3 regions of the Silvimonas iriomotensis genome follow, and region 1 is predicted to be linked to each of the others. Evidence: predicted binding sites of a transcription regulator. Region 1 holds the regulator's gene; each other region holds the start of a gene.
The links. Region 1 encodes FNR, which switches genes on or off when oxygen is low (the NO sensors DNR and NnrR bind a similar motif). Its sites were predicted from a motif close to TTGATNNNNATCAA; they were not measured.
Positions count from the first base shown of each region.

Region 2: ubiU (ubiquinone anaerobic biosynthesis protein UbiU) is a predicted target of FNR. The motif match lies at 4,089-4,102, and genes of this name have one in related genera.
Region 3: pflB (formate C-acetyltransferase) is a predicted target of FNR. The motif match lies at 2,017-2,030, and genes of this name have one in related genera.

Region 1 covers NZ_BMLX01000001.1:1,127,951-1,133,697, forward strand. The annotation lists gene IEX57_RS04970 (hypothetical protein) at 1-575, opposite strand, end outside; gene IEX57_RS04975 (response regulator) at 572-940, opposite strand; gene IEX57_RS04980 (sulfite exporter TauE/SafE family protein) at 1,021-1,755, opposite strand; gene hemN (oxygen-independent coproporphyrinogen III oxidase) at 1,793-3,190, opposite strand; gene fnr (fumarate/nitrate reduction transcriptional regulator Fnr) at 3,408-4,154, shown strand; gene IEX57_RS04995 (hypothetical protein) at 4,167-4,862, shown strand; gene IEX57_RS05000 (phasin family protein) at 4,947-5,510, opposite strand; gene IEX57_RS05005 (putative motility protein) at 5,681-5,747, opposite strand, start outside.
Region 2 covers NZ_BMLX01000007.1:107,080-112,826, forward strand. The annotation lists gene IEX57_RS18625 (MarR family transcriptional regulator) at 1-430, opposite strand, end outside; gene IEX57_RS18630 (uracil-DNA glycosylase family protein) at 453-1,070, opposite strand; gene IEX57_RS18635 (pseudouridine synthase) at 1,152-1,883, shown strand; gene IEX57_RS18640 (hypothetical protein) at 1,888-2,949, shown strand; gene IEX57_RS18645 (carbohydrate kinase family protein) at 3,069-4,010, shown strand; gene ubiU (ubiquinone anaerobic biosynthesis protein UbiU) at 4,160-5,161, shown strand; gene IEX57_RS18655 (U32 family peptidase) at 5,183-5,747, shown strand, end outside.
Region 3 covers NZ_BMLX01000001.1:720,880-726,626, reverse strand. The annotation lists gene IEX57_RS03265 (PAS domain S-box protein) at 1-182, shown strand, start outside; gene IEX57_RS03260 (peptide chain release factor 3) at 239-1,831, shown strand; gene pflB (formate C-acetyltransferase) at 2,187-4,502, shown strand; gene IEX57_RS03250 (glycine radical domain-containing protein) at 4,517-4,753, shown strand; gene pflA (pyruvate formate-lyase-activating protein) at 4,872-5,663, shown strand.

The DNA of each region.
Region 1 (5,747 bases):
TGCGAGATCGATTCTTCCGGCATCAAGGTCAAAAGGTGGCAGGTGAAATCGCGGATTTCCAGCGTGAAGCGCACCTGGATCAGCAAGGCGTAATCCCAGGTCAGCTGATCAGGATTGATCAAGCGGTCCACCTCGGCGTTCTCTGCAATGATGGTCGGCGGCGAATACGACAGCGGCGACACCAGCAGATCAGCAATCCCGTTCAGACAGGCACCGACCAGCACGTTGCCGACATCCAGCAAGAGTTCGCGCTCGGTCGCCTGGCCAACTTCGTCCTCGTAACCCATCAGGTCGGCAAGGTTGCGGCAGCCACGTTCGTCATAGATCACCATGGCTTCGCCACGCAGCGTGCCAGAGAACGACTGGCGCACGGCGGTGACAGCCAGTTCGCGCCCGACCGTCTGCGCGATGGTGCCCGAGATATTGCCGGCATCGGCCAGCGAAATACCCGGCACCGACAAATGGACAAAGCTGCCCATCAACTGGGCCAGCAGCGCGCCGGCGCGGCCCATGGCAATGTTGGTGATTTCCTGCAGCGCGTCGCGCTGATCTTCCGTCAAGGCAATAACAGTCATAGCTTGATTCCGTACTCGCGCAACACCGCCTCAATACTGGCCGGATCAACCGGCTTTTTGACGAAGGCTGCAGCGCCCAGGGCGCGTACGCGCTCGCGCGCCAACGTTTGCACATCTGCGGTTACAACAACCACAAAGGAATTCAAACCTTCTTTTTGCAGGGTTTCCAGCACGGCATAGCCGTCCATGTCCGGCATGGTCAGATCCAGAAACATCACGTCGGCCTTGCCCGCGCGATAGGCCGCGACCGCCTCGTTGCCATTACTGGCCTGCGTGATTTCCACGTCCCACGTGGGGGGCAAAGCTTTGATCAGCATCTTGCGTGCTATGGATGAATCGTCGACGACAAGTATCGGCGTTGGCATGCGGCATTCCGGGCTATTCAACGAGGCAAAAGGCCTAAGCTGACAGATTTTAGTGAAGTTATCTCGCCCTGAATAGTCTCTCAAAGCACCATATGACTAAATAGCAGCACTGAAAGCAGCCGATATATGCCAAATGCAATAAAGAGCAACCCTGCCAACACCCTGACAAATCGCTTTCTTATCCACTGCAAAATCCGGCCTGCGGCCTGCCCCATCAACAACAGGTTTGGCAGCGTACCCAGCCCGAATGCCAGCATTATCAAGGCGCCCTGCCCGACCCCGCCAGAGGACAAAGCTGACAAGCTGGCCGTATAAACCAGACCACAGGGCAACCATCCCCAGAGCGCCCCCACGATCAGCGTGTCAGGCCAGCGCCTGACTGGTAAGCGACGACGCAAAACCGGTTGCAAAAATCGCCACACGGGCCGACCAACGGTTTCGATATGCACAATCCAGGAAAACCAGCCGGCCAGATACAGCCCGACGCCAATCAGCAACAGGTTGGCCAGCACATAGAGCACCAGCTTGATGGACTGCAGGGAAACAAGAAACGGCAGCGCGCCAAGCGCCCCGGCCAGCGCGCCGATGAGCGTATAGCCGGCAAGGCGGCCAAGATTGAAACCCAGGTGATAACGCAGGCGCGGGCCGGGTGGCAATTGCAAGCTGAACGCGGCAACGACGCCGCCGCACATGCCAAAGCAATGTCCGCCGCCCAGAAAGCCTGCCAGCAAGAACGCAAAAACGTCGAAGTCGTGCAAGGATGATCCCGCTAGGAAAAGCACGCCAGACCCAGCCACCAGAACGGCGACAGACAAGCGGCAAGCTTACCGCAAAACCTGGCAGATCAATGCATCAGACAAGGCGGGAGTAGCGCGCGGCGGTAGTTTTCTCACGCAAGTGGCGATCAAACACCATAGCAATGGAGCGGATCAGCATGCGTCCCTTGGGCGTAACCTCGATGCCTTCGGGCGAAATGATCAGCAAGTCATCGCGCATCATGGCGTCCAGCACCGCCAGTTCAGGCGCAAAGTAGGTTTTGAAATCCACCAGCCAGGCGGTTTCGACCTGCCCGAAGTCCAGATTGAAGCGACACATCAGCCCCTGAATGACCGATCGCCGCAACAGATCATCGCGGTTCAGCTCGTACCCCCGCACGATGGGCAGGATGTCTTCATCCAGCATGGCGTAGTACTGTTCGATCTCTTTGGCGTTCTGGAAATAACCGGCGCCCACTTTGCCAATACCGGAAACGCCAAATGCCAATAAATCAGATTCCGCCCAGGTTGAATAACCCTGGAAATTGCGCTGCAAAGTGCCACGCCTTTGCGCTACGGCCAGATCATCATCCGGCAATGCAAAATGATCCATACCGATATAGACATATCCGGCCTCGGTAAGCCGCTCAATTGCAGATTGCAGGATATCGAGTTTTTCTGATGCCCCCGGCAATGCACTGGCATCCATTTGCCGTTGTGTTTTGAATCTTTCAGGCAAATGCGCATAATTATAAAGCGCAAGTCGGTCTGGCCTGATTGCCAGAACCCGGTCGATTGTGCGCAACACACTTTGCACCGACTGGAACGGCAAGCCGTAGATCAGATCAATGCTGACCGAGCGGAAACCCATGCTGCGCGCGGCGTCGATCACCATACGGGTTTGCGCTTCGCTCTGCACGCGGTTCACGGCGCGCTGCACGCGCTCGTCAAAATCCTGCACGCCAACACTCATGCGGTTAAAACCGGCCTGGGCCAGGAGGCTGATTTTGGCGGGCTGCAATTTGCGCGGATCAATTTCGATCGAATATTCGCCATTTGGCAAAATATGGAAATTCTTATTGATTTCTGAAATCAAATCGGCAAGTTGTGCTTCCGGCAAAAAAGTAGGTGTACCACCGCCAAAATGAATCTGGCCAACCTTCATGGTATATGGCAATATATTTGCCAGCAGCCGAATTTCTTTTTTAAGATATTCGACATATTCAACTGCCCTGCTTTCATTTTTGGTGATGATCTTGTTACAGGCGCAGTAGTAGCAGACGGTATTGCAAAAAGGCAGATGAAAATACAGCGATGCCGGGCGGTCTGCCTCCCCCACGCGGGACTGCTGCAGCGACGCGGCATAGGCGTCGACACTCAGCGGACCAAAGCGGTCAGCAGTGGGATATGAGGTGTAGCGAGGCCCCTGGCCATCGTAGCGTTCGACAAGGGGGCGATCGAACTCGACTTGCTGGATGTAGGCGGCTGTATGCATTTGTCCTGCCCTGAAAATTCAGGGTAAACAGTTTGCCTCCACCCTGGAGATATTTACTTGATACAGATCAAAGCAAATCGCATGATGCTCGCATCTACTTCGCACATGTAATTAATAGATGCCCTCAGCGACCGACCGTTTCTGACAGACCAGCCCCAACCGTGACTTTGGCTCTGGCCTGCAGGCAATTATCTGAAGTCCAAGTGGAAAAACAACCATGCTCTCACCTATCCAGTTACGTGAAACCGGTCTCAAGCAATTGCGCCATGCCTGCTCCAGTTGCAGCCTGCGCGAACTGTGCCTGCCTGTCGGGCTCTCTCCCGATGAAATGCGTCAGGTCGACCAGCTTGTCAGCCAGGGCCGCCCGATCAAGCGGGGCGAAGCGCTCTATCGGGCCGGCGAACCGTTTCACTCGCTTTACGCTGTGCGCCTGGGTTTTTTCAAGACCAGTGTTGTCTCTGAAGATGGCCGGGAGCAGGTCACGGGCTTTCACATGAACGGTGAACTGATCGGCATGGATGCCATCAGCACCGAGCACCACACCTGCGATGCGGTGGCACTGGAAGACAGCGAAGTGTGCGAGTTGCCATTCAATGAAATGGAAAACATGTCGCGCCGCATTCCCTCGCTGCAGCGCCACCTGTACCGCCTGATGAGCCGCGAGATCGTCCGCGATCATGGCGTCATGCTGTTGCTGGGCAACATGAAGGCTGAGGAGCGCATTGCGGCATTCCTGCTGAACCTGTCACAACGTTTTGCCTTGCGCGGTTACTCGCAGCACAGTTTTCATTTGCGCATGACGCGTGAAGAAATCGGCAGCTATCTGGGCCTGAAACTGGAAACCGTCAGCCGCACCTTGTCACGCTTCCAGGACCAGGGTTTACTGCGGGTACAGAACCGTTTGATTGAACTCAAAGACATCGAAGGCCTGAAGCAGTTGATGAATAGCTGCCAGGGCAACTGACCCCGCGCCCCCATGATCGCCCAGCTCTGCCTGATTGCCCCTGCCGCACAAGCCTCTGCCGTACTTGAACGCCTGGGACAGGCCGGGCTGGGGCTGCCTGTATTCCCGGCGGAGGCGGCGGCAGCGCTTCCGCCCGCCCCCACGGCAGACAGCACGCTGGTGCTGATCAATCCGGGCAATATGGCTGCTTACCAGCAACACTTGGCCGTTGCCCGGCAAGGTGGCTGGCGCCTTCTGGACCTGGCGGTCAATCTGCACAATCCGTTTGGTAAAACCATGGGCTGGATGGTTGCCGCGGGTGGCAACCATGATGATTTCGCCCTGGCCACGCCGGTACTGGATGCGCTGGCGCCGCCGTTTCCCAAAGCCTGGCTTCACGCCGGCGGCCCTGGGGCCGGTGCTTTTCTGAACAGCATTGCCAGCGGCTGGCTGGCGCAGTCTGAATCTGTCTGGCAATGGTTGCTGCATGCCTTGCAGCAACCGGGTGCCAGTTCGTTTGATCTGCAATCCTGGCAAACGCTGATCGACCACAGCCTGACGCACCTGCAAGACGATGCCCGCAGCTATCTGGCCATTGATACCGGGCCGTTCCAGCCCTGGTTTGCCGATCAATGCGCCCTGCTACTCAACCCGCTGACCCGTGAATCCCCGGCCCGCCAACTGGCCAACTGGTTCCTGGCCGCGCAGGCGGTCAACCCCAAACCCTGACTCACACAGTGTCGGCCCAAATAAAAAACGGCCCCTTATGAAGGGGCCGTTAACGCAATCGGCAGATATGCGCTAGTAAACAGGTCAGGCAGCAGCGGCCTTGCGGCGATTGGCTGCAGCGGTAGAGCTGGCCTTGTTGATGTTCTGCACGGTCGCAGCCAGCCACTCTTCGCTTTGCTTGCGGGTTGCGGCGATCGCGGAATCGTACACATCAAACGTGGTGGCCACGCCTTGACGCAGGCTCTTCACACCTGCGGCACCGGCCGGATATTGTTCAGCCAGCTTGTCCAGACCAGCCAGTACTTCTTCGCTGGTTTGCTTCAGATGTTTTTCCACCAGTTCACCCAGTTCTTTCTGGGTGGCATGGGCAATGCCCACGGCTTCGCGCCAGGCGGCGGTGGTTTTTTCGGTCACGGGTTCGACCAGTTCGCGCTGAACGGCCAGCGCTTCATTCGCGTCCTTGGCACCAGCAAGGGACTTGGCAGCGTGCTCGTTGTCAGACAACAGTGCACGGGCAAAACCCAGTTGCACCGCCCAGAGGCGCTCTGTACCGGTCAGGACGGTACGGGCAAAACCCAGAGACTGTTCGATCCCGACTTGTTGAGCGCGGGAAAACTCTTCGGCGAAACGGTTGGTACCAAGCGTCATGATTTTTCCTAAGTGGTTGTGCAATGCAACATTTGAGGGCATTCTGGCAGAATGCATTCATATGTCAACCTTATTTTGTGCAATGCATCAGAAAAATCCAGCACGAAAAAAAACGACCTGACGGTCGTTTTTTTATAAACAGGATCAAACAGTTGTTTGATTTGCAGGCTTTACGCTTTGACGTCCACGCTGTTACCCAGGTTGGACGGATTGTTGTACTGCGGCACTGGCGGCAGC
Region 2 (5,747 bases), on a different contig from region 1:
CGTAATCCTGGATTTTGGGCAGGAGTTCCTTGACCAGTTCGTCGCCATGCGGGGCCAGATAAAGGTCAATGCGGCGGCGGTCTTCCGGGTTGGGCTCGCGGGAGAGGAGTTCCTTGGCCACCAGCTCATCACAAATCCGCGTGACATTGGCACGGGATTCCCCGGTGGCTTCGGCCAGATCAGAGGGGTTGAGCGGCTTGCCTTGCGAGCTGACCAGCATGATCAGCGCCAGAAAACTGATGCGGTTCAGGCCGTATTCACGCAGCACCTGATTCATGCGCGAGTTAAAACCGCCGGCCACGTGCTGCAGCAGCATTTTGAGCAACACCGCCTGACGGTTGCTGCCGGGAACACGGGAGCAAACACGGTCAATGCGGTTTTCGATATCCGCAAAGCTGGGGATATCGGTCTGATCATGGATTTCGTTCATGAATAAATAGTAAATAGTTGTACTATTTTTGGCAAGAAATATTTGAACTGGCTAGCGTTCCGTTGGTCAGCACGGCGGCAACCTGCGCCTGCAAAGCGGGGATGACCTCTAGCTCGAACCACGGATTACGCTTTAACCACAACTGGTTGCGCGGGCTGGGATGCGGCAGCACAAAGGTCTGCGGGGCGTAGTCACGCCAGGCCTGAACTGTGGCAGTCAGATCAGCCTTGCGGGCGTCACCCAGATAAAACGCCTGGGCGTATTGACCAATCGCAAGCACCAGTTTGACGCCAGCCAGCAAAGGCAGCAGTTGCGGATGCCACAACGCCCGGCATTCTGGCCGTGGCGGCAGATCGCCAGACTTGCCCTTGCCCGGGTAGCAAAACCCCATCGGCACAATGGCAAAGCGGGCCGGATCATAAAACGTGGCCTCGTCCACGCCCAGCCACTGGCGCAATCGCTTGCCTGAGGCGTCCGACCACGGCACGCCGCTGGCATGCACTTTGGTGCCCGGCGCCTGCCCGATCAACAAGATCGGCGCGCGCGCATCAGCCACCAGCACCGGGCGCGGGCCCAGCGGCAAATCAGCGCATTGATGACAGGCGCGGATGTCAGTCAGCAGGTTTTGCAGGGAGATCATGGCAACACGGAACCAGGCAGTGCACAAAGCGTAGTGTAACGGCGCTTTTTATCCGCGCGTGGGCGCGTTAAAGTTGCGTACATGAAACTGGCAATCGATCGCATTCTCCAATCCCAAGGCTTCGGCACCCGCAAAGGCTGCCGCGAGCTGGTTACCGACGGCGACGTCTCCATCAACGGCGAGGTCATAGACGACTGGCGCACCGTGGTGGAAACGGACGGCCTTGTTATCACCTTGTTCGGCGAGGAAGACTGGCCTTACCGCGCGCAAGTGTATGCGGCGCTCAACAAGCCGCCCAACTACGAGTGCTCGCGCAAGCCCAGCCATCACCCCGGCATTCTGACGCTGCTGCCCGAGCCCCTGCGCTGGCGCGACGTGCAGCCCGTCGGCCGGCTGGATCATGACACCACCGGCCTGATCCTGCTGTCCGATGACGGCGCGTTCATTCATGCGCAATCGCACCCGCGCCACCATCAGCCCAAGACCTACCTGGCAACGCTGGCCGAGCCCGCCACCCAGGCGCTGGCGGACGAACTGCAAAGCGGCGTGCAACTGCATGATGAACCCGCACCGATTGCGGCGCTTTCGGCCAGGCTGGTTGATCCGCTGCATCTGGAAATCATGCTCGACCAGGGCAAATATCATCAGGTCAAACGCATGCTGGCCGCCGCCGGCAATCATTGCGCCGCATTGACCCGCGTGGCGATTGGCGGCCTGACGCTGTCCTCGCTCAACCTGGCCGAGGGCGAGTGGTGTTATCTGACCGAGGCCCAGATCGTGGCCCTGAACAGCGAACCGGATACCGGCGCATAACAAGATGAAATATCTGGAGATCTCTGCCGGCCCGCAGGCGTATCAGCAAATCGGGGCCGAAGGCTTCAAGGCTGATTTGTTCTCGCATCTGGGCGCGGCGGCCGGCGGCCCCAAATGGCAGGTGCTGGCGCGGCTGGACCGGGTGCTGTTTGGCGAGTGGTTGCCGCAACGCACGCGGGCGCTGCACGCGGTGGGTGCCTCGATTGGTGCCTGGCGTCTGGCTGCCGCTGCGGTACAAGACCCGCTGGCCGGGCTGGATCGCTTTGAAGCCGCCTACCTGGCGCAGCGTTACAGCCTCAAGCCGACACCGGCAGAAGTTACCCGCGTGGCCAGAGAGATCATGGACAGCATGCTGGGTGCCGATGGCGTGGCGCAGATTCTGGCCAACCCGCGCATCCATCTTTCCATTCTGACCGCCCGCGGCCTGAACGGCGTGGATGGCACCGGCAGCGGCCGGGACAAACTGGCGCTGGGGCGCGCGGTGCTGGCCAATGCCCGCGGCCGGCGCAACATGGCAGATTATTTCCAGCGCGTGGTGTTTCATACCGGCCAGACGCCCACCCGGTTTATGGATGACGGCTTTGGCGATACCGCCATCGCCCTGGATCAAACCAACTTTACCGCCGCCTTGCTGGCCAGCGGCACCATTCCGGGCGTGCTGGAAACCGTGCGCGACATTCCCGGCGCCCCGGCGGGCGCGTATCTGGATGGCGGTTTGATTGACTACCATATGGATCTGGCACTCAACCAGCCGGAAGGCTTGCTGCTGCTGCCGCATTTCTCGCACCGCGTAACAACCGGCTGGCTGGATCAGTTCTTGCCCTGGCGCAAGCCGCGTTATCTGCACCGCACCTTGCTGATGACGCCCACGGCCGAGTTCCTGCAACTGCTGCCCAACGGCCGCGTGCCCAGCCGCAAGGACTTCGGCCGCTACGCCGGGCGTGATGCAGAGCGGGAGCGCGACTGGAAAAAAGCCATCGATCTGGGCCAGCACCTGGCCGATGACTTTGCCACCTTCATGCACAGCAAAGAACCATTGCAGTGGGTGCGGCCGCTGGCCAGCTGACGCCGCTGGCGCGCGGGTTCGTCATTTTCCTGCACACCCGCTGCAACGCTCAGCCTTTTGCACAGACGGCGGTGGCATAATGCCGCCATCGTTTACATCCAACTTTATTTGAGCACGCCATGGCCATTCTGATCAGCGGTTCCATTGCCTACGACACCATCATGGTGTTCCAGGACCAGTTCAAGAACCACCTGCTGCCTGACCAGCTGCACATTATCTCCATCTCTTTCCTGGTGCCGGAAATGCGCCGTGAGCTGGGCGGCTGCGCCGGCAACATTGCCTACACGCTCAAGGGCCTGGGTGGCGATCCGCTGATGGTGGGCACCGTGGGCAGCGACTTCGGCCCCTACGCCGCGCGCCTGGATCAACAAGGCATTTCGCGCGCCGGTATCAAGGAATTGCCGGAACACTTCACCGCACAATGCTTTGTCACGACCGACCTGGACGATAACCAGATCGCCGCTTTCCACCCGGGCGCGATGAATTTCTCGCACTTCATCAATAGCAAAGACATCGGCGTACCGGTAGAGCTGGGGATTGTCGGGCCGGATGGCAAGCTGGGTATGCAGGCGCGGTGCCGCCAGCTGGCCGAGGCCGGCGTGCCGTTCATTTTCGATCCGGGTCAGGGCATGCCGCTGTTCTCGGGCGACGAACTGATGGAGATGACCGAACAGGCCGACTACCTGACGCTGAATGACTACGAAGCCGAAGTCATGTCGCGCCGTTGCGGGGTATCGATTCCTGATCTGGCCAAAAAGGTAAAAGCGCTGATCGTGACCTACGGTGGCGAAGGCTCTGAAATTTACGCCAATGGCGAAATCCACCGCATTCCGGTGGTTGCGGCCGAAGCGGTGGTCGACCCGACCGGTTGTGGTGACGCGTTCCGTGCCGGCCTGTTGTACGGCATCAGCCACGGTTGGGACTGGCCGAGCACCGGCCGCCTGGCCTCTTTGCTGGGCGCCCTGAAAATTGCCCGCCGCGGCGCGCAAAACCACGATGTGGTGCTGGCCGACGTCAAAGCCCGCTTCGAGCAGGAATTCGGCCAAAGCTGGCCAGCCTGAGCGCACGCGTAAATACAGCCCGGTGTGCCACACCGGGCTGTTTCTCATCAAACCTGGGTCTGATTACAAGAATCCGGTTTGACCTGGATTAAAAGCAACCGGCGCCAACGCGCCTAAGCTCCTGCGCTTTGCCACCCTCGGCGGAGCGCATCATGCGTGGTCCTCATCTCGTTTGCCCGGCAGGCAGTTTGCCGGCGCTGAAAAAAGCCGTCGATCACGGCGCCGACGCGGTTTACGTCGGCTTCAAAGACCCCACCAATGCCCGCAATTTTGCCGGGTTGAATTTCACCGACGCCCAACTGGCCGAAGGCGTGGCCTACGCCCATCGCAACGGGCGCGAAGTGCTGGTGGCCATCAATACCTACCCGCAAGCCGGCCAGACCAGCCACTGGCACCGCGCGGTTGATCGCGCCGCAGAACTGGGCGCCGACGCCGTCATCATGGCCGATCCCGGTCTGCTGGATTACGCCGCGCGTACCTGGCCGGCGCTGCGACGCCATCTCTCGGTTCAGGGGTCGGCCACCAACGCCGACGCCATCAACCTGGCGCATGAGCACTTCGGCATTTCGCGCGTGGTTTTGCCGCGGGTGCTGACTTTGCCGCAAGTGGAATACGTAGCCGCGCATACCCCGGTCGAGATCGAAGTATTCGGCTTTGGCAGTCTGTGCGTCATGGCCGAGGGCCGCTGCGCGCTGTCATCGTGGGTGACGGGGGAATCGCCCAACACGCACGGCGTCTGTTCGCCCGCCGCGCATGTGCGCTGGGATCAACACGGCGACACGCTGCATGCCCGGCTCAACGGCATGCTGATTGACCGCTTCGGCAAAGATGAACCCGCCGGTTATCCAACGCTATGCAAAGGCCGGTTTGATGTGGCCGGCGACACCTATTACGCGCTGGAAGAGCCCACCAGCCTCAATACGCTGTCCATCCTGCCGGAGCTGATCCGCATGGGCGTGGCGGCCATCAAGGTCGAAGGCCGCCAGCGTAGCCCCACCTACACCGCCCAGGTCACCCGCGTGTTGCGTGCCGCCATTGATGCGGCCAGCCAGGACCGCTACAGCGTGCGCCCGGAGTGGCAAAGAGAGCTGACCGCGATTTCCGAAGGCCATCAGCAAACGCTGGGCGCCTATCACCGTCCGTGGCGCTGAGCCGCATACAAGGAGGCAATCATGAAACTCACCCTTGGCCCGCTGCTCTACTACTGGCCGCGCCAGCAAGTGCTGGACTTCTATGCCGCCGCCGCCCACTGGCCGGTTGACACCATTTACCTGGGCGAAGTGGTCTGCGCCCGGCGCCATGAACTGCGTACTGCCGACTGGATCGCGCTGGCGCAAGACCTCAAGACCGCTGGCAAAACCGTCGTGTTGTGTTCGCAGGCGTTGCTGGAATCGGCCGGGGATCTGATCAGCCTGCGCAAACTGGCCGAAGCCGGTTTTGCCCTGGAAGCCAACGACATGGGCGCCGTGCGTGTCGCCCATGAGGCCGGCGCGCCCATCATTGCCGGGCCGCATCTGAATATCTACAACGGCGCCACACTGGACTGGTACGCCAGCATGGGCGCGGTGGGCTGGGTACCGGCGCTGGAAATGTCGGCCGTTGCGCTACGCCAGTTGCTGGCCGAACGCACCTGTACCATCCCCACCGAAGTGTTCGCCCATGGCCACGCACCGCTGGCGTTTTCAGCGCGCTGCTTTACCGCCCGCCATTTCGATCTGAACAAGGACGCCTGCGAAT
Region 3 (5,747 bases), 410 kb from region 1:
TCATCCAGAGCACACGGGTGCGCGCTGAAGCCGGCGGCACCGGGCTGGGGCTGGCGATCAGCAAGCAGATCATGGAAGACCACGGTGGCACGGTGACTGCCGGTAATCACCCGGACGGCGGCGCCATCTTTACCGTGCTGCTGCAAACCGAGCCGCAACTGGTCACTGCCGCCGCCGGTTAGCCCTGACGGGGCGTTTGCAGTAGAATGCACGGTTTCGCTTCTCCACCTTGCAGACCATGCCCGATATCGCCCGCGAAGTAGCGCGCCGCCGCACTTTCGCCATCATCTCTCACCCTGATGCCGGTAAAACCACGCTGACTGAAAAGCTGCTGCTGTTCTCGGGCGCCATTCAGATGGCCGGTACCGTCAAAGGGAAAAAAGGCGGCAAGTTCGCCACCTCTGACTGGATGGATATCGAAAAGCAGCGCGGCATTTCGGTCGCCTCTTCCGTCATGCAGTTTGATTACCGCGAACACGTGGTCAACCTGCTCGACACCCCGGGCCACCAGGACTTCTCTGAAGATACCTACCGCGTGCTGACCGCCGTGGACTCGGCGCTGATGGTGATCGATGCGGCCAAGGGCGTGGAAGACCAGACCATCAAGCTGCTGAACGTCTGCCGCTTGCGCCATACCCCCATCGTCACGTTCATGAACAAGTACGACCGGGAAGTGCGCGACAGCCTGGAACTGCTGGACGAAGTCGAATCCGTACTCAAGATCCGCTGCGCGCCGGTCACCTGGCCCATCGGCATGGGCAAGACCTTCCGCGGCGTGTACCACATCCTGAACGATCAGGTGTTGCTGTTCACCGCCGGTAGCGAGCGCGACAGCGATGTCACCGAAGTTATCGACGGTCTGGACAACCCGCGGCTGGATGAACTGTTCCCGCTGGAAATCGAACAGACACGCATGGAACTGGAACTGGTCCGCGGTGCCTCGCACCCGTTCAGCCTGGAAGACTTCCTGGCCGGCACGCTGACCCCCGTGTTCTTTGGCTCGGCCATCAACAACTTTGGCGTGCGCGAAATCCTGAATGCGCTGGTCGACTGGGCGCCGGCACCGGCCGAGCGTGACGCCACGCTGCGCTCCGTGGCACCGTCAGAGGCCAAGTTCTCGGCTTTCGTGTTCAAGATTCAAGCGAACATGGACCCAAAGCACCGTGACCGCATTGCGTTCTTGCGCATCTGCTCCGGGCACTTTGAACGCGGCATGAAGTTCAAGCACCTGCGTCTGGGCCGCGATATCGCCGCCAACTCGGTGGTGACCTTTATGGCGCAGGGCCGTGAACAAGTGGAAGAAGCCTTTGCCGGCGATATCATCGGCCTGCCCAACCACGGCAATATCCAGATCGGTGACTCTTTCTCTGAAGGCGAAGCGCTGGCCTTTACCGGGATTCCCTACTTCGCGCCGGAAATGTTCCGGGTGGTGCGTATCCGCAACCCGCTCAAGATCAAGCAACTGCAAAAAGGTCTGCAACAGCTGGGTGAAGAAGGTGCCGTTCAGGTGTTCAAGCCGCTCAATGGCGCGGACCTGATCCTGGGCGCGGTGGGCGTGCTGCAGTTTGAAGTGGTGGCCAGCCGCCTGGCCAATGAATATGGCGTGGATGCCATCTTCGAACCCATCACGATCTACACCGCCCGCTGGGCCTCCTGCCCGGATGCCAAGCGCCTGGCCGAGTTTGAACGCGCCCTGGAAAACAACCTGGCGCGTGACGCCGCCGACAGCCTGGCCTATCTGGCGACCAGCCGCGTCAACCTGGAACTGACCCAGGAACGCTGGCCGGAGATCGTGTTTCACGAGACCCGTGAGCACGCGGTTACGCTCTGATCCATCTGTTCTGCCAGAAACAAAAAAAGCACCGGCCATCCGGTGCTTTTTTTATTGCGCTTGCAATTTATCCAATCTGATCAAGCCTTAGAGAGGCGTAATAGCAAGTCAGCGTATTCCCGCAGAAATACTACGAAGTAAAACTACAGATTTATCTATTCTGCATCAAACCCCAAGCCGAAATTTTGATCTGGATCAAATATTTTCACAAGACATAAGTTATTGATCCGTGTAGATATTTGCCAGGCTTCGCGGGCAGCGCGGTGCTATTCTATTTGCATCAAATCCCTGTGGCGAACCCAGAGGGAACTGTGTAGGTCAATTGTCAAACAGGCAGTCACCAAGGAGCATCACCATGAACGCACCGGAAGTTAACCTGCAACTTGATGCATGGCGTGGTTTCACCGCCGGCGAGTGGCAGAAGAAAGTCGCCGTACGCGATTTCATCCAGGAAAACTATACCCCGTACGAAGGTGATGACAGCTTCCTTGCCGGACCGACCGAGCGCACCACCCAACTGTGGGAAGAACTCTCCGTCCTTCTGAAAGAAGAACGCAAACGTGGCGTGCTGGAAGTCTCCGCTCAGGTGGGTTCTTCCATTACGGCCCATGCCCCGGGTTATATCAACAAAGAGCTGGAAACCATCGTCGGCCTGCAGACCGATGCCCCGCTGCGTCGCGCCATCATGCCGAACGGCGGTTTGCGCATGGTGCAAAACTCGCTGGCGGCTTACCACTTTGAAGAATCGCCGCTGATTAGCGAGATTTTCACCAAATACCGCAAAGACCACAATATGGGCGTGTTTGACGCCTATACGCCGGAAATCCTGGCCTGCCGCAAGTCTGGCGTGATTACCGGCCTGCCGGATGCCTATGGCCGCGGCCGTATCATTGGCGATTATCGCCGCGTGGCCCTGTATGGTGTGGATTTCCTGATTGCCGACAAGAAACGCGAAAAAGCCGAACTGGACGATGTCGCGTTCACCGAAGACGTGATCCGTCTGCGTGAAGAATTGTCCGAACAGATCAAGGCGCTGGGCGAACTCAAGCAAATGGGCAAGTCCTACGGCTTTGACCTTGCCCGTCCGGCCCAGACCGCACAGGAAGCCATTCAATGGCTGTACCTGGGTTACCTGGCTGCCGTGAAAGAACAAAACGGCGCCGCCATGTCGATTGGCCGTACCTCCACTTTCCTTGACGTGTATATCGAGCGCGATATCAAGGAAGGCCGCATTACCGAAGCCGAAGCGCAGGAAATGATCGACCACATGGTCATGAAGCTGCGTATCGTGCGTTTCCTGCGGACCCCGGAATACGACGAACTGTTCTCTGGCGACCCAACCTGGGTGACTGAATCCATCGGTGGCGTCGGCAAAGATGGCCGTTCCCTGGTGACCAAGTCCAGCTTCCGCGTGCTGCATACCCTGTACAACCTGGGCCCGGCACCGGAACCCAACCTGACCGTGCTGTGGTCTACCGCCTTCCCGCAAGGCTTCAAGGAATTCTGCGCCAAGGTCTCGATCGACACCTCGGCCATCCAGTACGAAAACGACGACCTGATGCGTCCTGAATGGGGCGATGACTACGCGATTGCATGTTGTGTGTCCGCCATGGCCGTCGGCAAGCAAATGCAGTTCTTCGGCGCCCGCGTGAACGTGGCCAAGGCCATGCTGTACGCCATCAACGGCGGCGTGGACGAAAAGAGCGGCAAGGTTGTGGCCAAGGGCTTTGAGCCGATCACGGGCGATGTGCTGAACTACGACGAAGTCGTGGCCAAGTACGACAAGATGCTCGACTGGCTGGCCAAGACCTATGTCACGGCGCTCAACTGCATTCACTACATGCACGACAAGTACGCCTACGAACGTATCGAAATGGCCCTGCATGACCGCGACATCTTGCGCACCATGGCTTGCGGTATCGCCGGTCTGTCGGTCGCTGCTGATTCGCTGTCTGCCATCAAGCACGCCAAGGTTCACGTGATCCGCAACGAGCAAGGTCTGGCTGTCGATTACAAGATCGAAGGCAGCTACCCGGCTTATGGCAACAACGACGACCGTGTTGATGACATCGCCGTCTGGATCACCGAAGCCATGATGGGCAAGATCAAGGCGCAACCGGCGTTCTATCGCAATTCGATGCCGACCCAGTCCGTGCTGACCATTACCTCCAACGTGGTGTACGGCAAGAAGACCGGTAATACCCCGGACGGCCGCCGCGCTGGTGCCCCGTTCTCTCCGGGTGCCAACCCCATGAACGGTCGTGATGAAAACGGCTTTATCGCCGCCGGTTTCTCGGTCTCCAAGATTCCGTACGAAGCCGCGCTGGACGGGATCTCCTGGACTGCCTCGATGACACCTGATTCGCTGGGTCACAACCAGAAAGATCGTGTGCGTACGCTGGCCGCGTCCATTGACGGTCTGTTCGGCCCGCACGGTGAAGGCGGCGGTTCTGCCTGCAAGGCGACCGAAGCCGTGGAAACCGCGATGGATCAGCTGTTCCATCTGAACATGAACGTGCTGAACCGCGACACGCTCAAAGACGCCATGGAGCATCCGGAAAACTACCCGCAACTGACGGTGCGTGTATCCGGTTACGCCGTGAACTTCGTGAAGCTGACCCGCGAGCAACAACTGGATGTGATCAGCCGTACTTTCCACGATCGCGTCTAAGTGCAAGACCACGGGTGGCGCTGCGGCGCTACCCGTCCCGCAACACAAGTAACAAGGTAATCATCATGGCTCAACTGTTTCATCTGAACATGAACGTGCTCAACCGCGAAATGCTGGAAGACGCGATGGAACATCCGGACAAGTATCCGCAACTGACGGTGCGCGTTTCGGGTTATGCGGTCAATTTCGTCAAGCTCACCCGTGAGCAGCAACTGGACGTGATCAGCCGCACTTTCCACGAAAAAATCTGAAAAAAGTCTGATACTCTCAATGTGCGTCGGCAATGCCGGCAGCATGAGACCCATGACGGACCGGTGGAGCCCATGCTTGCCGGTCCGTTTTCATTGATACCACTGGCAGAACACAACCATGGAAACCATCGAGCTGAAAAAGGTGGGCGAAATTGCACCACCGCTCTTTAACGACGCCGGCCAGCCGGCGGGGTTTGTGCACTCAATTGAAACCGGCGCAGCGGTCGATGGCCCCGGCATGCGCTTTGCGCTGTTTGTGAGCGGCTGTCAGTTCCGGTGCCTGTACTGCCACAATCCGGACACCTGGAAGCTGCATAACGGCAAGTTCTATACCGTTGACGAGATCATTGCCGAAATCCGCAAATACGCCAGTTTCCTGCGCGTGGCAGGCGGTTTGACCATCTCTGGCGGCGAACCCATGATGCAGGCGCACTTTACCGGTGAAATCTTCCGCCGGGCCAAGCACGAACTGGGGTTGCATACCGCCATCGATACCCAGGGTTATCTTTCTGGCAATCTGCCGGATGAATGGTTTGAGCCGATCGACCTTGTGCTGCTGGATATCAAGGAATTCAACAGCGAACGCCACGAGCGCCTGACCGGCAAGCCCAACGAACCCACCCTGTTGTTTGCCAAGCGCCTGGCGGCCATGAAAAAACCGGTCTGGCTGCGCTATGTATTGCTGCCGGGTTTTTCTGATTTTGAAGAAGACGTGGAAGGTCTGGCCCGCTTCGTTGCCGGTCTGGGCAATGTAGAACGGGTGGAAGTGCTGCCGTTTCACAAGCTGGGCGAATCCAAATGGCAAGAACTGGGTCTGGCGTACGAGCTGACCGACGTGCGCCCGCCCTCGCCTGAACTGGTTCACCGCGTACGCGAACAGTTCCGCAGCCACGGGCTGGAGACCTACTGACGCGGCCTTGCTGCCGCAGCGCACAAAAATCTGCCGGAAAAACCGACCAGGCGCCTTGCCAGGCGCGGTTTTCTGGCAGATTTA